Regions from separate parts of the Thalassotalea sp. HSM 43 genome, predicted to be linked through region 2. Evidence: predicted binding sites of a transcription regulator. Region 2 holds the regulator's gene; each other region holds the start of a gene.
What was found. Region 2 encodes sigma-54, which starts transcription at its own class of promoters, with help from an activator protein. Its sites were predicted from a motif close to GTTGGCACGNNNNTNGNNT; they were not measured.
Positions count from the first base shown of each region.

Region 1: E2K93_RS15215 (ANTAR domain-containing response regulator) is a predicted target of sigma-54. The motif match lies at 3,172-3,190, and genes of this name have one in related genera.
Region 3: glnA (glutamate--ammonia ligase) is a predicted target of sigma-54. The motif match lies at 2,826-2,844, and genes of this name have one in related genera.

Region 1 covers NZ_CP038493.1:3,461,374-3,466,587, forward strand. The annotation lists gene E2K93_RS15195 (glycosyl hydrolase) at 1-1,126, shown strand, start outside; gene E2K93_RS15200 (DUF2986 domain-containing protein) at 1,228-1,413, shown strand; gene E2K93_RS15205 (hypothetical protein) at 1,473-1,859, opposite strand; gene E2K93_RS15210 (M28 family metallopeptidase) at 1,945-3,063, shown strand; gene E2K93_RS15215 (ANTAR domain-containing response regulator) at 3,203-3,850, shown strand; gene E2K93_RS15220 (CmpA/NrtA family ABC transporter substrate-binding protein) at 3,853-4,968, shown strand.
Region 2 covers NZ_CP038493.1:2,428,111-2,433,324, reverse strand. The annotation lists gene lptC (LPS export ABC transporter periplasmic protein LptC) at 1-390, shown strand, start outside; gene lptA (lipopolysaccharide transport periplasmic protein LptA) at 380-913, shown strand; gene lptB (LPS export ABC transporter ATP-binding protein) at 916-1,644, shown strand; gene E2K93_RS10440 (RNA polymerase factor sigma-54) at 1,744-3,207, shown strand; gene hpf (ribosome hibernation promoting factor) at 3,231-3,518, shown strand; gene ptsN (PTS IIA-like nitrogen regulatory protein PtsN) at 3,523-3,972, shown strand; gene rapZ (RNase adapter RapZ) at 3,985-4,830, shown strand; gene E2K93_RS10420 (HPr family phosphocarrier protein) at 4,875-5,153, shown strand.
Region 3 covers NZ_CP038493.1:1,334,343-1,339,556, forward strand. The annotation lists gene E2K93_RS05600 (hypothetical protein) at 1-27, opposite strand, end outside; gene E2K93_RS05605 (hypothetical protein) at 102-569, opposite strand; gene typA (translational GTPase TypA) at 699-2,516, opposite strand; gene glnA (glutamate--ammonia ligase) at 2,921-4,327, shown strand; gene E2K93_RS05620 (DUF4124 domain-containing protein) at 4,528-5,052, shown strand; gene glnL (nitrogen regulation protein NR(II)) at 5,109-5,214, shown strand, end outside.

The DNA.
Region 1 (5,214 bases), 1.0 Mb from region 2:
GCAAACCGAAGCCACTGCCTTGCGTGATTGGCTTAAACAAGAATTGTCAGACTGGTTTAGTGCAGAGACAAATGACTCACTCGATGAAGTGAAGTATTTTGTTTACGATGAACAGTGGACAACGTTATTGGCCTTGGAAGAATCTTTTGCCTCTCATCAGCAATTAAATGATCACCATTTTCATTATGGTTATATGATCCGCGCTGCTGCAGAAATTTGTCGCACCGATGCCAATTGGTGTAGCGCGGAACAATACGGTCCGATGATTGAATTGTTGATCCGTGACTATGCCGGTGGCAAGGATGACGATATGTTTCCTTACTTGCGTAACTTTGATCCAGCCAATGGTTTTTCTTGGGCATCGGGCAATATGAATTTCGCCCGCGGTAACAACAATGAATCGACCTCGGAAGCGGCCAATGCCTATGGCGCCATCGTCTTATATGGTTTGATCACCGGTAACGATACGCTCACAGAGCGTGGTATGTACTTACATGCGTCAACTGCTGCAAGTTATTGGCAATATTGGAACAATATTGATGGTTACCGTAACACCGGCAGTGATGACAATAACTTCCCAGCAGGCTTTGATAAAATCACCACCTCAATCATTTGGGGCGAAGGCTCGGCGTTTTCGACCTGGTTTAGTGGAGCCTACGCGCACATCTTGGGTATTCAAGGCTTGCCAATCAATCCGCTTATTTTACACGTTGGTTTGCACGCTGATTACATGCAAGATTACGTTGAGTTAGGATTGACTGAATCGTCTAATGGCAAGCCGTCTGGTTTGATTGAAGACCAGTGGCGTGATATCTGGTGGAACTTGTGGGCAATGACGGATGCAGATGCCGCTATTACCGATTATAAGTCGATGAGCAGTTATAATACCGAAGCCGGAGAGAGCAAAGCGCATACCTATCATTGGATTTATACCTTGCAAGAGTTAGGGCAACTTACCTCTGATGCCAATGTCATCACCGCCAATCATCCGAGTGCGATAGCCTTCAGTAACGATGGGGTGATAACCTACGTGGTTTATAACTACGGCGATACGAGTGTCACGGTGACCTTTAGTGATGGTAAAGAGGTGGTTGCTGCAGCCAATGGCTTTACCTTGGTCAACTAATCTGAGATCTTGGCTAACATGTGTCGTCTTAGTTCAGTATAATTAAGCTATTCGTTTACCGTGCGCAGCAACAATACGCCGAGAGAAAGTGCAAAGATACAATGAACCGCAAGAAGAAAATAAAGTCGACCTTGTTAGCCAAGCAAAAAAAAGCCAACGCTAAGCTGCATAAAGTCAATAAGCCGAAGTATGTTTCTAAAGCAGAGCGAGCTAGATTAGCGGAGCTTGAACAGCAGCAAGGTGCAGACGGTTGCTCTGATGCTGACCAATCTACAAGCGAAAAATAAACACCTTAATGTCAAAACCTTGTTCTAGCTAACCATGTAACGCTAGACCAAGGCCGTCATTATTTGGATTCAGATTCTGGCGTTTTGGCTTGCAACTTTTCTAATTGCTGATCAATATCACCACACTGGCTTTCTATTTCCATTTTACCAACGTTTTGATTACTGCTTTCACTATCAAATACCAATTTCATAAAACGGCTGTCGGCACGGTTTAACGTTACCCGAACCTCATCTTTACCTATCAATTCGGCCATTAAAGGTTTGTAACTTTCTGCTTCACCGGCTTTAAAAAAGTCGCTTTCCGCTTTTTGGTGCGCGACATAACAGCGCGCCACTTGTTCGGCCACGTCTTCTTTGCTTGGTGCAGCTTCTTTGTCTTCAGCAATAGCTTGAAAACTCAGTGAGTGCACAGACAAGGCGATAATGATAATGTTTAGCTTTTTCATTTTTTATTCCTTTTATAACCGCTATTTACGTATAAACTTGTATTAAATATTAGGCGCTCAGCCTGTAAATGCAATGGAATTGAAAATGAAGATATCAAAGCTGATTGTATCGGCAATGTTACTACTCGGTCACGGTGCTATGGCAGCTAACTCAGCAATGAATAGCGATAATGATGCGGATATAAGTGTCAATGTACAGCAACATCTAGTGCAATTAGCACACCCAACAGACGGCATAGGTGCCCGTTTTGCAGGTAGTGAAGAAGAAAACAAAGCCGCGCTTTATATCACGAGTCAATTTGCGCAATACGGCTATAAAGCAAGCCTGCAAGGATTTACGGTCACCAAAGGGGATACGTCATTTAGTTCACAAAATGTCATCGTTGATAGCAATCCAAGCCTAAAAAAGACGCTCATTGTTGGTGCTCATTTTGACTCGGTCGATGATGGCAGCGGCTCGATGGGGGCCATTGATAATGCCTCCAGTATTGCCGTGATGTTGGAAGTTGCTCGCTTAGCAAAACAACAATCTGGCCAGTCATTTAATATTCGTTTTATTGCCTTTGGTGCAGAAGAAAACGGCTTACACGGTTCTCGTCATTATGTGGAGCAGTTGTTGCAATCCGAACAAGCCACCCAAGTGGTCGGCATGATAAACCTCGACACCATCGCTGGTGGTGACATCAGCTATGTACACAGCGCCCATTCAACGCCATATAAATGCAGTAAAACACTAGGCCAGCAATACAGTAAACAAACCTACATGAGAGATGCGCTATTAATGGCGTCACAAGCACAATTAAAAGACAACGCCTATCAGATCCATAAAGGTTACCCCAACAATCCTAAAGGCGAAGCGGGCGGTTGGAGCGATCATAAAGTGTTTGCTTGTGCGGGTATCGCGATCGCGTTTATTGAATCAACCAATTACCACTTAAATGGTAAACAAGGCAATGATGGTTACTCACAAACCATAAACGACGCCTTTTGGGACTGTTTTGATAAAACGAAACTCAGTGCTTGTGATCGACAAAAAGAACGCAAGTGGGGCGAGATATGGCATACCAAGTACGATGATATCGACACCTTGCAACAGATATTCCCTGAGCGTGTTAATACCATGATGGTTCAACATGTATTAGTGCTCAGTCACTTTTTGAGTGAGGCCGAGCATTATCTTGCACAGGTGACAATAACTGAATAAAAATTGGCCTGCACCTGAACAGGGCGATTTTTGCCTTATTTTGACACATTTTAAGTGAATTGATATCAAGAATGTCGCTTAATGCCCTGTAAAATATAGGTTTTGTTGGTTGGCACAAAGTTTGAATAGTAATGGCTAGTTGTCGCAATTTTCTATTTTGTATATGAAAAACAACAATACCTTATCCATTACAAATAAATTAAAAGTGCTATTGGTAGAAACAGACCATGAAAAAGCGCAGGTCCTTCAGGATGCCTTGAAGCGTGCCTATTATGAAATTGAGCGAGTCAGCATTGGTGGCATGTCACTGTTAAAGCAAGTGGAGCAATCACAGCCCGATATCATTATTATCGATATGGAATCTCCCGACCGTGACATGTTGGAAAGTTTGAACCGCATTTCCCACGCCGCACCTAAACCTGTGGTGATGTTTTCTGAGCAAGAAGATGAGTCGACCATCAATCAATTGGTCAAATCCGGTGTAAGCGCCTATGTTATCGGCGGTATTGAGAAAGCCCGGGTTAAGTCCATCGTTGATATCGCTGTCGCCCGTTTTGGCGAATATCAAAACCTGCGTAACGAACTCAAAGTAACCAAGCAAAAGCTGTCGTCACAAAAGAACATTGAAAAAGCGAAATTGTGGTTGATGCAATCACGTAACATGAATGAAAACGATGCTTATCACTTTTTACGCAAAACCGCGATGGATAACAGCCAACGAGTGGAGGATGTCGCCAAAAACATGTTGGCAATGGCCTCCATGTTTAGCAAAGAGGGAGTTAGCTGATCATGAACCACGGACACTTTACGTCAATGCCAACACCACAATGCAAAATAGGCTTTATGCCATTAACGGATTGCGCGCCATTAGTGGTTGCCAAAGAACTCGGGTTTTTTAAAGAATTTGGCCTTGATGTCGAATTGGTAAAGCAAAACTCCTGGGCCAGTATGCGAGATAAGTTATCGGCTGGTGTCATTGATATGGGCCAGTTGTTGGCGCCAATGCCGTTGGCAGGGGCGTTAGGTCTTGATAAACAATGTGAAAACTTGATTGCACCGTTTGTGCTTAGCCGCAATGGTAATGCCATTACCATCAGTCGTGATTTACATACAAAAAGCGCCATAGGTTTGAATTTTCATCAAGGCTCGGAAGCCAGTTACTTAAAACCGCTGATCCATGAGTTAAAACAAAAAGGCGAAAAACTCACGTTTGCAACCGTCTACCCATACAGTTGTCACTATCTGCAATTGCAAAGTTATTTTCAGCAAGCGGGTATTGCGCAGAGTGATGTCAATATCGTTATCATCTCCCCGAGTAACATGGTCAGTGCGCTACGCCAAGGTGATATCGATGGCTTTTGTGTTGGCGGACCTTACAACGCCAAAGCCGTGCGCGAAGGTATTGGCGTTACGGTGGCGACATCAATCGATATTTGGCCGGATTTACCGGAAAAAGTTTTGGCGTTTAAAAAGCATTGGTATTTGCAGCAACCGGATACCGCCTACGCGCTATTAAAAGCAGTGCAGCGCGCTTGTCGCTGGTTAGAAGTAACGGCTAATCGATTCGAAGCGGCGAGAATGCTTAGCAAGCGTGATTATCTAAATACCGCAATCGATATTATTGCCCCAAGTTTATTAGGCAGTTGTCTGACATTTCCGGGCGCGGAGCCGCGCAGCGTGCCAGCGTATAATCGCTTTACTTGCTGTCATGAACAGGGCAGTAATCGACCTGATAATCATGATATGAGTCAGCTGTATCGATACTTTAAATTAAGCTTTGCTGATCAGCTTGACCAAAAACGTTTACTGCAGCTGAAGTTGGAAGATATTTACAGCACAGCGCTATACGACCGTTCAACGAATTGGCGTATGCAAAGCAACTCAGCTTTACGGTTAGTTAAGTAGGTAGTGCACCAAAACGGGTAATTGCTGCTGCAATATAAAGCGAAAAGCAAAATATAAACTTTTTAAATTTTTTTAATGCCTTGTATTATATGGTTTTTATTACTTGGCACAGTATCTGCTTAGTATTAATAGTCGGTTGATGATAAACGAATCATCAATTGGCACAACGTGGTGACCACAATGGCATCACAGATTCACAATAAGAGAATCAATAAAAGTCGTTGATGACCTCAACAGCGAGGGTTG
Region 2 (5,214 bases):
GTGCACACCATTTACGCAGAGCAAATGACCCACTTTGATCAACTGGGCGAAACCAAATTACTTAAGCCTGCCTACACTTTATACCCCGATGACGGCTCTGAGCCTTGGCGACTAACCGCAGAAAGTGGTTTTCTCGGCAAAGACAATATCTTAATTCTAAAAGATAGAGTAAGATTAATCTGTGAAGATAAAAATGCCTTCATCTCAGAAGTTCAGGGGGAAGAGTTGGCATTGGATCTGGATACTAAAATAATAACCTCAGACCAAAATATCCTATTGAAAGGTAAAGACTTTACCATGAGCGGTGTAGGTTTGAAGGTTGATATAAATACTACCGAAATGACATTGAGTGAACATGTACAAACAACCTTTAAAAAACATGACTCATAAACTATTAGTCAGTGCTGCCTTATTGCTTCCCAGCTTTTGGCTGAGTGCTGAGCAATCAGACTTTGAAAAAGAAATTAAAATTGTTGCGCAAAAACAGTCAACCGATTTAAAAAATCGCATTGCCAGTTATATCGACGACGTCAAAATAACCCAGGGCACTTTGACTATCGAAGCCGATTTAGTTCAAGTCAGCAATGAAAACGATTCACAGGCAAAAAAATATTTGGCTAAGGGAACACCGGCCAGATTTAGCCAAACGCTCGATAATGGTGATCAAATTGAATTGCAAGCCAATGAAATTAGCTACTCACCATTAACCAATATCATCGTTATTCGTGGTAATGCCAAAGTAAGTCAGCAAGGCAGCATGGTGCAAGGTGATGTGATTACCTATAACCTTGAAACCGAGCAGCTTACTGCCGATGGTGATGGCAGCGGCATTGTGACCACAATTATCGAACCTGAAGTGAAAGACAAGATCAACAAAAAAGACAATAACGAAACCACTGAACAAGAACAGTAATCATGACTGCAACGCTCGAAGCCAAAAATCTCGCTAAGGCCTATAAAGGTCGTAAAGTTGTTAAAGATGTCAGTATGACGGTTAAAGCCGGTCAAGTAGTTGGCTTGCTGGGTCCTAATGGCGCAGGTAAAACCACATCGTTTTATATGATTGTCGGCCTAGTCGCTAGCGACGAAGGTACCGTGACACTGAACAATGTTGATCTTACCTTATCGCCTATGCATGAGAGAGCGCGTCACGGCATCGGATACTTGCCTCAAGAAGCATCGATTTTTCGCAAGCTTTCTGTCTACGATAACATCATGTCTATACTGCAAACCCGCAAGGAAATGACGGCAAATGAGCGTCAAGAAAAGCTTGAGTCGTTGGTTGAAGAGTTCAATATCGGTCATATCGTAGAAAATACTGGGCAAAGCCTATCCGGTGGTGAACGTCGCCGCGTCGAAATTGCCAGAGCATTGGCGGCGGATCCGCAATTTATCTTGCTCGATGAACCGTTTGCCGGTGTTGACCCTATTTCAGTGGGTGACATTAAAAAAATTATCTTACATTTAAAAGAACGTGGTATCGGTGTCCTTATCACCGATCACAATGTTCGTGAAACTTTGGATGTATGTGAGCATGCCTATATCGTTAGCCATGGTGAGTTGATAGCCCAAGGCAATGCTGAACAAGTTTTATCAAATCAACATGTACGAGACGTCTACCTAGGCGAGAAATTCACGCTATAGTTATAACTAGTGCAAGGAAAAAACGCCGCAATGATACAGGCTTAATTGCTTGGTTATGCATTGCCACTTGTATTCTGTTTTATGGAAAGCAATTAACTAATGAGACCAAGTCTTCAGCTGCGCATTGGCCAGCACCTAACGATGACTCCACAATTGCAACAAGCGATAAAATTGTTGCAACTATCGACCTTGGATCTACAACAGGAAATTCAGGAAGCGCTTGAAAGCAATCCATTGCTGGAAGCCGATGACAATCAGCAACAAAGTAATGAGGCAAGCACCACCGAAAGCAACGGTTTAGATGGCAGCGAAGATGCAACGCCAACACAAGATGAAATCACCACCAGTGAAGCCTTAACCCAAAATGAAATCCCAGAAGAGCTGTCTGTCGACTCAACATGGGAAGAAAGCTTTAGTGCCGGAGTCTCCAATACTGGAATGGCATCCGGTAATGACGATACCGTCTATCAAGGTGAAACCACGGAAAACATCCATGATCACCTTACCTGGCAGATGGAACTAACACCATTTACTGAAACCGATAAAACCATCGCGGTGGCGATTATTGACGCCATCGACGACGCCGGTTACCTAACGGTCAGCACAGAAGACATCCAAGAAAGCTTAGGCGATGATGAGATTGAATTAGACGAAGTTGAGGCGGTATTAAAGCGCATCCATATGTTTGATCCAATTGGCTCCGGCGCGTGTTCTATTCAGCATTGCTTGCTGATTCAACTTGACCAATTTGACGCTGGCACGCCGTTTCTCAAAGAAGCAAAACTGGTTATCAATAATCATATTGACTTACTCGCCAATCGCGATTTTCGCACCATAATGCGTAAAACCAGACTTAAAGAGCCACAACTTCAAGAAGTGATGCGCTTGATTCACAGTCTTAACCCACGTCCAGGCGATGCCATCGTGCAAAACGAGGAACAATACATCATTCCTGATGTCAGTGTGTTCAAGAAAAACGGCCGATGGGTGGTTGAGCTAAATCCAGAAACTGCACCTAAACTAAATATCAATAATCACTATGCTTCGCTGGCAAAAACCAGCTCGGCGGAAGATAGCCAATTTATACGTTCGCATTTGCAGGAAGCAAAATGGTTTATTAAATCATTGGAAAGCCGCAATGAAACTCTGATGAAAGTGTCCAATTGCATTGTACAACAACAACAGGGCTTTTTTGAACATGGACCGGAAGCTATGCGTCCTATGGTACTGAACGACGTTGCCGAAGCGGTTGAGATGCACGAATCGACAATTTCTAGGGTTACCACACAAAAGTACATGCATACGCCGCGAGGAATATTTGAATTAAAATACTTCTTTTCAAGCCATGTGAGTACCGAAAACGGCGGGGAGTGTTCGTCTACTGCAATTCGAGCTTTAATTAAAAAACTGGTCGACGCTGAAAATCCGAAAAAACCATTGAGCGATAGTAAAATGGCGGAGCTTTTGGCAGATCAGGGGATTAACGTTGCACGCAGAACGATAGCCAAATACCGAGAGTCTTTGGGCATTCCTCCTTCAAACCAAAGAAAAAGCTTAATTTAAGCCAAACCATAAGGAAACAGCTTATGCAAATCAATCTTTCTGGTCATCATGTTGAAGTTACTGCCTCTATGAGAGCGTATGTTGAACAAAAATTTGAAAAACTTGAACGTCATTTCGACCACATAAACAATGTTTATGTTGTATTGAAAGTAGAAAAGCTGCAGCAAATCGCCGAAGCCACACTGCACGTCAATCAGGGAGAGATTTTTGGCTCCGCTGAAAATGAAGACATGTATGCCTCCATTGATGCACTTGTGGAAAAACTAGATCGCCAAGTGCTAAAACACAAGGCCAAACTGTCTAAACATTAACTATATGAAACTCGCTAATTTGTTATCTCCGGACTGCACCATATGTGCAGCTCCGGGCAACAGTAAAAAAAATATTCTAGAGCAAATCAGTGTACTTGCCGCTAATAAAATCTCTACTTCGTCAGCCAAAGAGCTGCTAAACGACCTTATCGACAGAGAAAAACTCAGCAGTACCGGTATAGGCAAAGGCATCGCCATCCCGCATAGTAAAATCGATAACACTGAACAACCTGTGGCGGTGTTAATCACCACAGATAAGGCGGTCGACTTTGATGCGATTGATAATAAGCCTGTCGATATATTTTTCGCTTTATTCGTTCCTGAAGATAGCTGCCAACAACACCTAGAAACTCTGGCAAGTGTTGCGAAATACTTTTCAGACAAAGATAATAGTAAAAACGTGCGCCGCTGTACCAGCGCCGATCAACTCTATAGACTGGTCGCTAATGGCTAACAGGAGCAAGCAATGAAGTTAATGATCGTCAGTGGCCGATCCGGTTCTGGTAAAACCGTCGCCCTTCGAGTACTCGAAGATCTCGGTTATTATTGCGTTGATAATATCCCGGTAAACCTTTTACCCGCGTTGACCCATACCGTCATTAACGACTACGAAAATGTTGCTGTGTCATTGGATGTGCGTAACTTACCGCATAACCCGGAAGATGCTCGCGAGATAATTGATTATTTACCCAGTACGGTTGAGTTAAGCATTCTCTATCTTGACGCTGATGATCAAGAATTGGTGCGACGTTACAGCGAAACTCGCCGATTGCACCCTTTGATTCGTCAAAACATGGCGTTAGATCAAGCGATATCATTAGAGAAAAAGCTACTCGACCCGGTGGCCAGTCGCGCCAATCTTTATATTAATACCACCAGTTTGACGCCACATCAGTTAGCGGATTTAGTGCGTGAACGAGTGATGGGCTCAAAAACCGGTTCTTTGGTTATAGTGTTTGAATCATTTGGTTTTAAATATGGTGTGCCAACCGACGCCGATTATGTCTTCGATGCCCGCTTTTTGCCAAACCCATTTTGGGAACAAGGGCTAAAGCCATACAATGGCCTCGATCAACCGGTTCAAGACTTTCTTGCTAGCCAACCGATTGTCACTAAGTTTATTTGGCAGATAAACTCTTTTATGATGACTTGGTTGCCACATTTAGAACGTAATAACCGCACCTATTTAACCATAGCGGTTGGATGCACAGGCGGGCAGCATCGCAGTGTTTATATTGCTGAAGCTCTCGCCAAACAATTTCGCAAAGAAGAACGAGATGTGCAAATTCGTCATCGCGAACTTACTAAATAGCGACGCTAAGACTCGCGACCAAGTTATCCAGGAAAGCAACGGCCATGTACACTTGTGAATCACGCTTCGTAAAAATAGAAAATAAACTCGGCTTACATGCAAGAGCTGCAACTAAACTGGCTAAATTAAGCCAAAACTATCGTGCCACCATCACCATTAAACTGGATGACAAGTCCGCCGACGCCGACTCCATTATGGGCTTAATGCTGCTCACTGGCAGTCAAGGAAAAACCGTTGAAGTGATCAGCGAAGGCGATGATGCCGAACAAGCACTGAGCGCGGTTTGCCAATTATTCGGTGATAAGTTTGATGAAGCTGAATAGCCGACAAACCCGCCACTAGATTTTTAACACCTCGTTAAGCAACTGATTTAGCAGCTAACTT
Region 3 (5,214 bases), 1.1 Mb from region 2:
TGCCTTGTATGGAAAAAATTGTTCCATATCCTGACAGGGATTGCTTGATTCAGCGAACACGGCAAAGCTGAATATAAATAATAACGTGGCCAGTAAACGCATTATAACTGGCACTCTTCGCCAATGTAGTTTTGACAAAGTTGTGGGAACTGCTTCGCTAGTAAATGAACATAACGAGGATAGTTATCATTGGCGACAGTCACCGGATCTCGCACCAAAAACTCACCAAAATAATTGACTTCACCAGCTTCGACATAGGTACAAAAACCTTGCTCTTTATAATCGACTCGCCAGTTATATACATCAAAACCAATCAAGCAATACTCGCCTTCTGGTACGCGCATGGTTAACTGATGGATACCTTTTTCAACACGACCTTCATAAAACTCTTCGCCGGTTTCCTTGTTTTTAAATTGAATGTTCTTCAATGGATCAAGGGTATTAAAAACCAGGCCAAAATAACCTTCGTTATTGGCTAGAGGCTTACTTTCTTCGTCGGCTGAGATACGGTAGGTGGTCATGCATGCTGCTAATGAAAAACACAGCAATAGAGTGATTAATGATTTCATTTTACATCCCTGTTTATTATTGATTTTTTAGTATGATGCCGCTGTTTTTAGCAAAAGTAAATAGCACACAAAAACAAAAACGCCAGCATTATGCTGGCGTTTTAATAGCGTGTTCAGAAAGTATATTTATTACTTTTTGTTGCGAGATTCACGCTTACGATCTGATTCTGACAAGAACTTCTTACGTATACGAATATTCTCAGGAGTCACTTCTACTAACTCATCATCATCGATAAATTCTAGCGCTTGCTCAAGTGTCATTTTAATTGGCGGCGACAATACTTGCGCATCATCAGTACCCGATGCACGAACGTTTGTTAACTGCTTACCTTTAAGGGCGTTAACCGTAAGATCGTTGTCACGCGAGTGAATACCAATAACCATACCTTCGTAGACTTCAACACCGTGACCAATCATTAGGCGACCACGTTCTTGTAAGTTGAACAGTGCGTTGGTTAATGCTTTACCTGTTGCGTTAGCAATAAGAACACCGTTAATACGCTGACCAATCTCGCCACCTTTGTGCGGACCGTACTGTAAGAAGGTGTGGTAAATTAGACCTGAACCAGAGGTTAGTGTCATAAATTCAGTTTGGAAACCGATAAGACCACGACTCGGCATGATAAAGTCCATACGAATACGACCTTTGCCATCTGGAGACATATCAGTTAGCTCTGCTTTACGTAGACCTAATTTTTCCATAATAGAACCTTGATGCTCTTCTTCAACATCAATGGTTACTGTTTCATATGGTTCTTGAACCTGACCATCAACTTCGCGCATGATAACTTCTGGACGAGATACGGCTAACTCGTAACCTTCACGACGCATGTTTTCAATTAAGATACCTAAGTGAAGCTCACCACGACCGGATACTTTAAACTTATCTGGATCGTCTAATTGCTCAACTCGAAGGGCAACGTTATGCACCAATTCTTTTTCTAGACGGTCAAGAATATTACGTGACGTTACATATTTACCTTCTTTACCGGCAAACGGCGAGGTGTTTACTTGGAACGTCATGGTAACCGTTGGCTCATCAACAGAAAGAGCAGGAAGAGGTTCAACTTCGTTTGGACAACAAATGGTGTCAGAAATCTTAAGCTCACCTAGACCGGTAATGGCGATGATGTCACCTGCTTGCGCAGATTCGGCTTCGTAACGGTCTAAACCTAGGTAACCTAATACGGTACCCACTTTACCATTATGAATAATGCCATTGGCACCATTAATCGTAACCTGCTGGTTAGGCTTAACCGTACCACGAGTTACACGACCAACACCGATTACACCAACGTATGAGTTGTAATCCAGTTGTGATATCTGCATCTGGAAAGGACCGTCTACGTCAGCATCTGGCGCTGGCACTGAGTCAATGATGGTTTCAAATAAAGGCGTCATGTCGGTACCAACTTCGCCTTCTTCGTGAGATGCCCAACCATTGATAGCCGATGCGTAAACAACTTGGAAATCCAATTGTTCATCGGTTGCACCAAGGTTGTCGAATAAATCAAATACTTGGTCCATTACCCAATCAGGGCGAGCACCAGGCTTGTCGATTTTATTGATAACAACGATAGGCTTCAAACCTTGAGCAAACGCTTTCTTGGTTACGAAGCGTGTTTGCGGCATAGGACCTTCTTGCGCATCAACGATAAGCAATACAGAGTCAACCATTGACATAACACGTTCAACTTCACCACCGAAGTCAGCATGGCCAGGGGTGTCTACAATGTTTACACGGTAATCATTCCAGTTAATGGCAGTGTTTTTTGCCAAGATGGTGATACCACGCTCTTTCTCGATATCGTTAGAGTCCATTACGCGATCGTCTAGATCGGCACGAGAATCCAAAGTACCAGATTGCTGTAGAAGTTTATCAACCAAGGTAGTTTTACCATGGTCAACGTGAGCGATGATCGCAATATTACGTAGTTTATCTAACACTGTATTCGCCTTTAATGTAGCCCGGTTCGGGGCTTTTAATGTCTTACAAATAAAATTGGCGCGTATTATAAACTAAATCCTTGCAATAAGCCGAAGTTTTTTGTTACATGGTCGGCAAAATAACAAAAGTGTACAAACAGCGTAATGAAACTGTCAGCAACTACAGGTATAATTGCCCTCATCAACAACACTATGCACCGAATACGGGCGACGCACCATATTAGTGCGCGACCGCACCAGAAAGATCCATTATAATTAGTGTAAATTATGGTGATTTTGCTAAACCCTTATATATTAAGGCGTTAAAAAGTTGGCACGAATTTAGCTTATCTTTAGCCAATCCGGTCGTTAATCGACTAACAAGTTATTTTAATAATTAACCTGCAATAAATACGGAGACTTCCATGTCACAAGCAGTTTTAGATTTAATCAAAGAAAACGACGTTAAGTTCGTTGACCTGCGCTTCACTGATTCAAAAGGTAAAGAGCAACACGTTTCTCTTCCTTATCATCAAATTGATGAAGACTTCTTCGAAGATGGTAAAATGTTCGATGGTTCTTCTATCGCTGGTTGGAAAGGTATTAACGAATCTGACATGGTATTGATGCCTGACGCATCTACTGCAGTTCTTGACCCGTTCACTGAAGAAGTTACTCTTAACATCCGTTGTGACATCGTAGAGCCTGCAACCATGCAAGGTTACAGCCGTGACCCTCGTTCAGTAGCTAAGCGCGCTGAAGAGTACATGCGCTCTACAGGTATTGCTGACAGCATCCTTGTTGGTCCAGAGCCAGAGTTCTTCGTATTTGATGACGTTAAATTCAGCGTTAACATGGCTGGCGCAATGTACAGCATTGACGATAAAGAAGCTCACTGGAACAGCGCTACCGAATACGAAGATGGCAACCACGGTCACCGTCCTCGCGTTAAAGGTGGTTACTTCCCAGTAGCTCCAGTAGATTCATCACAAGACTTGCGTTCAGCTATGTGTCTTGTAATGGAAGAGATGGGTCTTGTTGTTGAAGCGCATCACCATGAAGTAGCAACCGCTGGTCAAAACGAAATTGCTTGTCGTTTCAACACCATGGTTAACAAAGCTGATGAAGTTCAAATCTACAAGTATGTTGTTCACAACGTTGCACACGCATACGGTAAAACAGCGACTTTCATGCCTAAGCCACTAGTTGGTGACAACGGTACTGGTATGCACGTTCACCAATCACTAGCTAAAGACGGTGTTAACCTTTTCTCTGGTGATTTGTACGGCGGCCTGTCTGAAACGGCTCTTTACTACATTGGCGGTATCATCAAGCACGCTAAAGCAATCAACGCATTTACTAACGCGTCGACTAACTCATACAAGCGTTTGGTTCCAGGTTTCGAAGCACCAGTTATGCTAGCTTACTCTGCTCGTAACCGTTCTGCTTCTATCCGTATCCCGGTAGTACCTTCACCAAAAGCACGTCGTATCGAAGTACGTTTCCCTGATCCAACTGGTAACCCATACCTAGCATTCACTGCAATGCTTATGGCTGGCCTTGACGGTATCAAAAACAAGATTCACCCTGGCGACGCTATGGACAAAGACTTGTACGACCTACCAGCTGAAGAAGCAGCTGCTATCCCACAAGTTGCATCATCACTAGAAGAAGCTCTTGACGCTCTAGAAGCTGACAAAGAATTCTTGACTGCTGGTGGCGTAATGGACAGCGACATGATTGACGCTTACGTTGGTCTTAAGCGTGAAGAAGTTGAGCAACTTAACATGACAACTCACCCAGTTGAGTTCGAAATGTACTACAGCGTTTAATCGCTTACTCCTTTAGAAAAGCCCGCTTCTGCGGGCTTTTTTGTGGGGCACATATTTAATCCTCGCGGTCGCCAATAAAATTTACTGGCGTCTCGCTAAATATTTGGTTAAATTAGAAATATCGTTATTGTTATAGGATAGGTACAATAACGACCAACGCGCTAATGAAGTGAAAAGCGCATTCATACAAAGGAAAGTAAATGTTTAGGTATGCATTGTTATTCGCCCTGTTGTTTGCCGCCATTGCGCCTCTCGTAGACGCAGCGGACAAGGTTTACGTGTGGCGCAATGAAAACGGTGATTTAGTGTTTTCAGATAGCCCAAAGCCAGGTGCTGAAGAAGTTGCTGAAGAAATCGAAGTTAATAACAAGCAAACCATCATCTCATCTGTCGATACCTCGGTACTCGACATCAGTCCTCGCGTTGTTGAAGAAGAGTATCAGGTTGAAATATCACAACCTGAAGATCATGCAACGATTCGCGACAATTCAGGATCTATCTATATTTCAGGTCGAGTAGCACCAGTCTTTAAACGAGGCTTCTCTGTACGCCTGATATTTAATGGCGAAGTCTATGGTGAACCGCAAACCCGTTCGGTATTTATTCTGCGTGACGTTGATCGTGGCGAGCACAAAATAAAATTAGAACTATTGAACAATCAAGGCAAGGTTATTGCATCATCCAAGGAAAGAACCGTTTATTTGCACCGTGCAAGGGTAAATTAACCATTTACTCTTCCATTTAGGTGCAAAAGCCTAGGCATTTTATTACACTACAATAAATGCCGCACCACATTGGTGCAATGGAGAAAACCTTGTTTACCAACAACAGTTTAAAAGAAATACGTCAATTTTACGCCAATCAGATGGTATCGCAGATGGTTACCG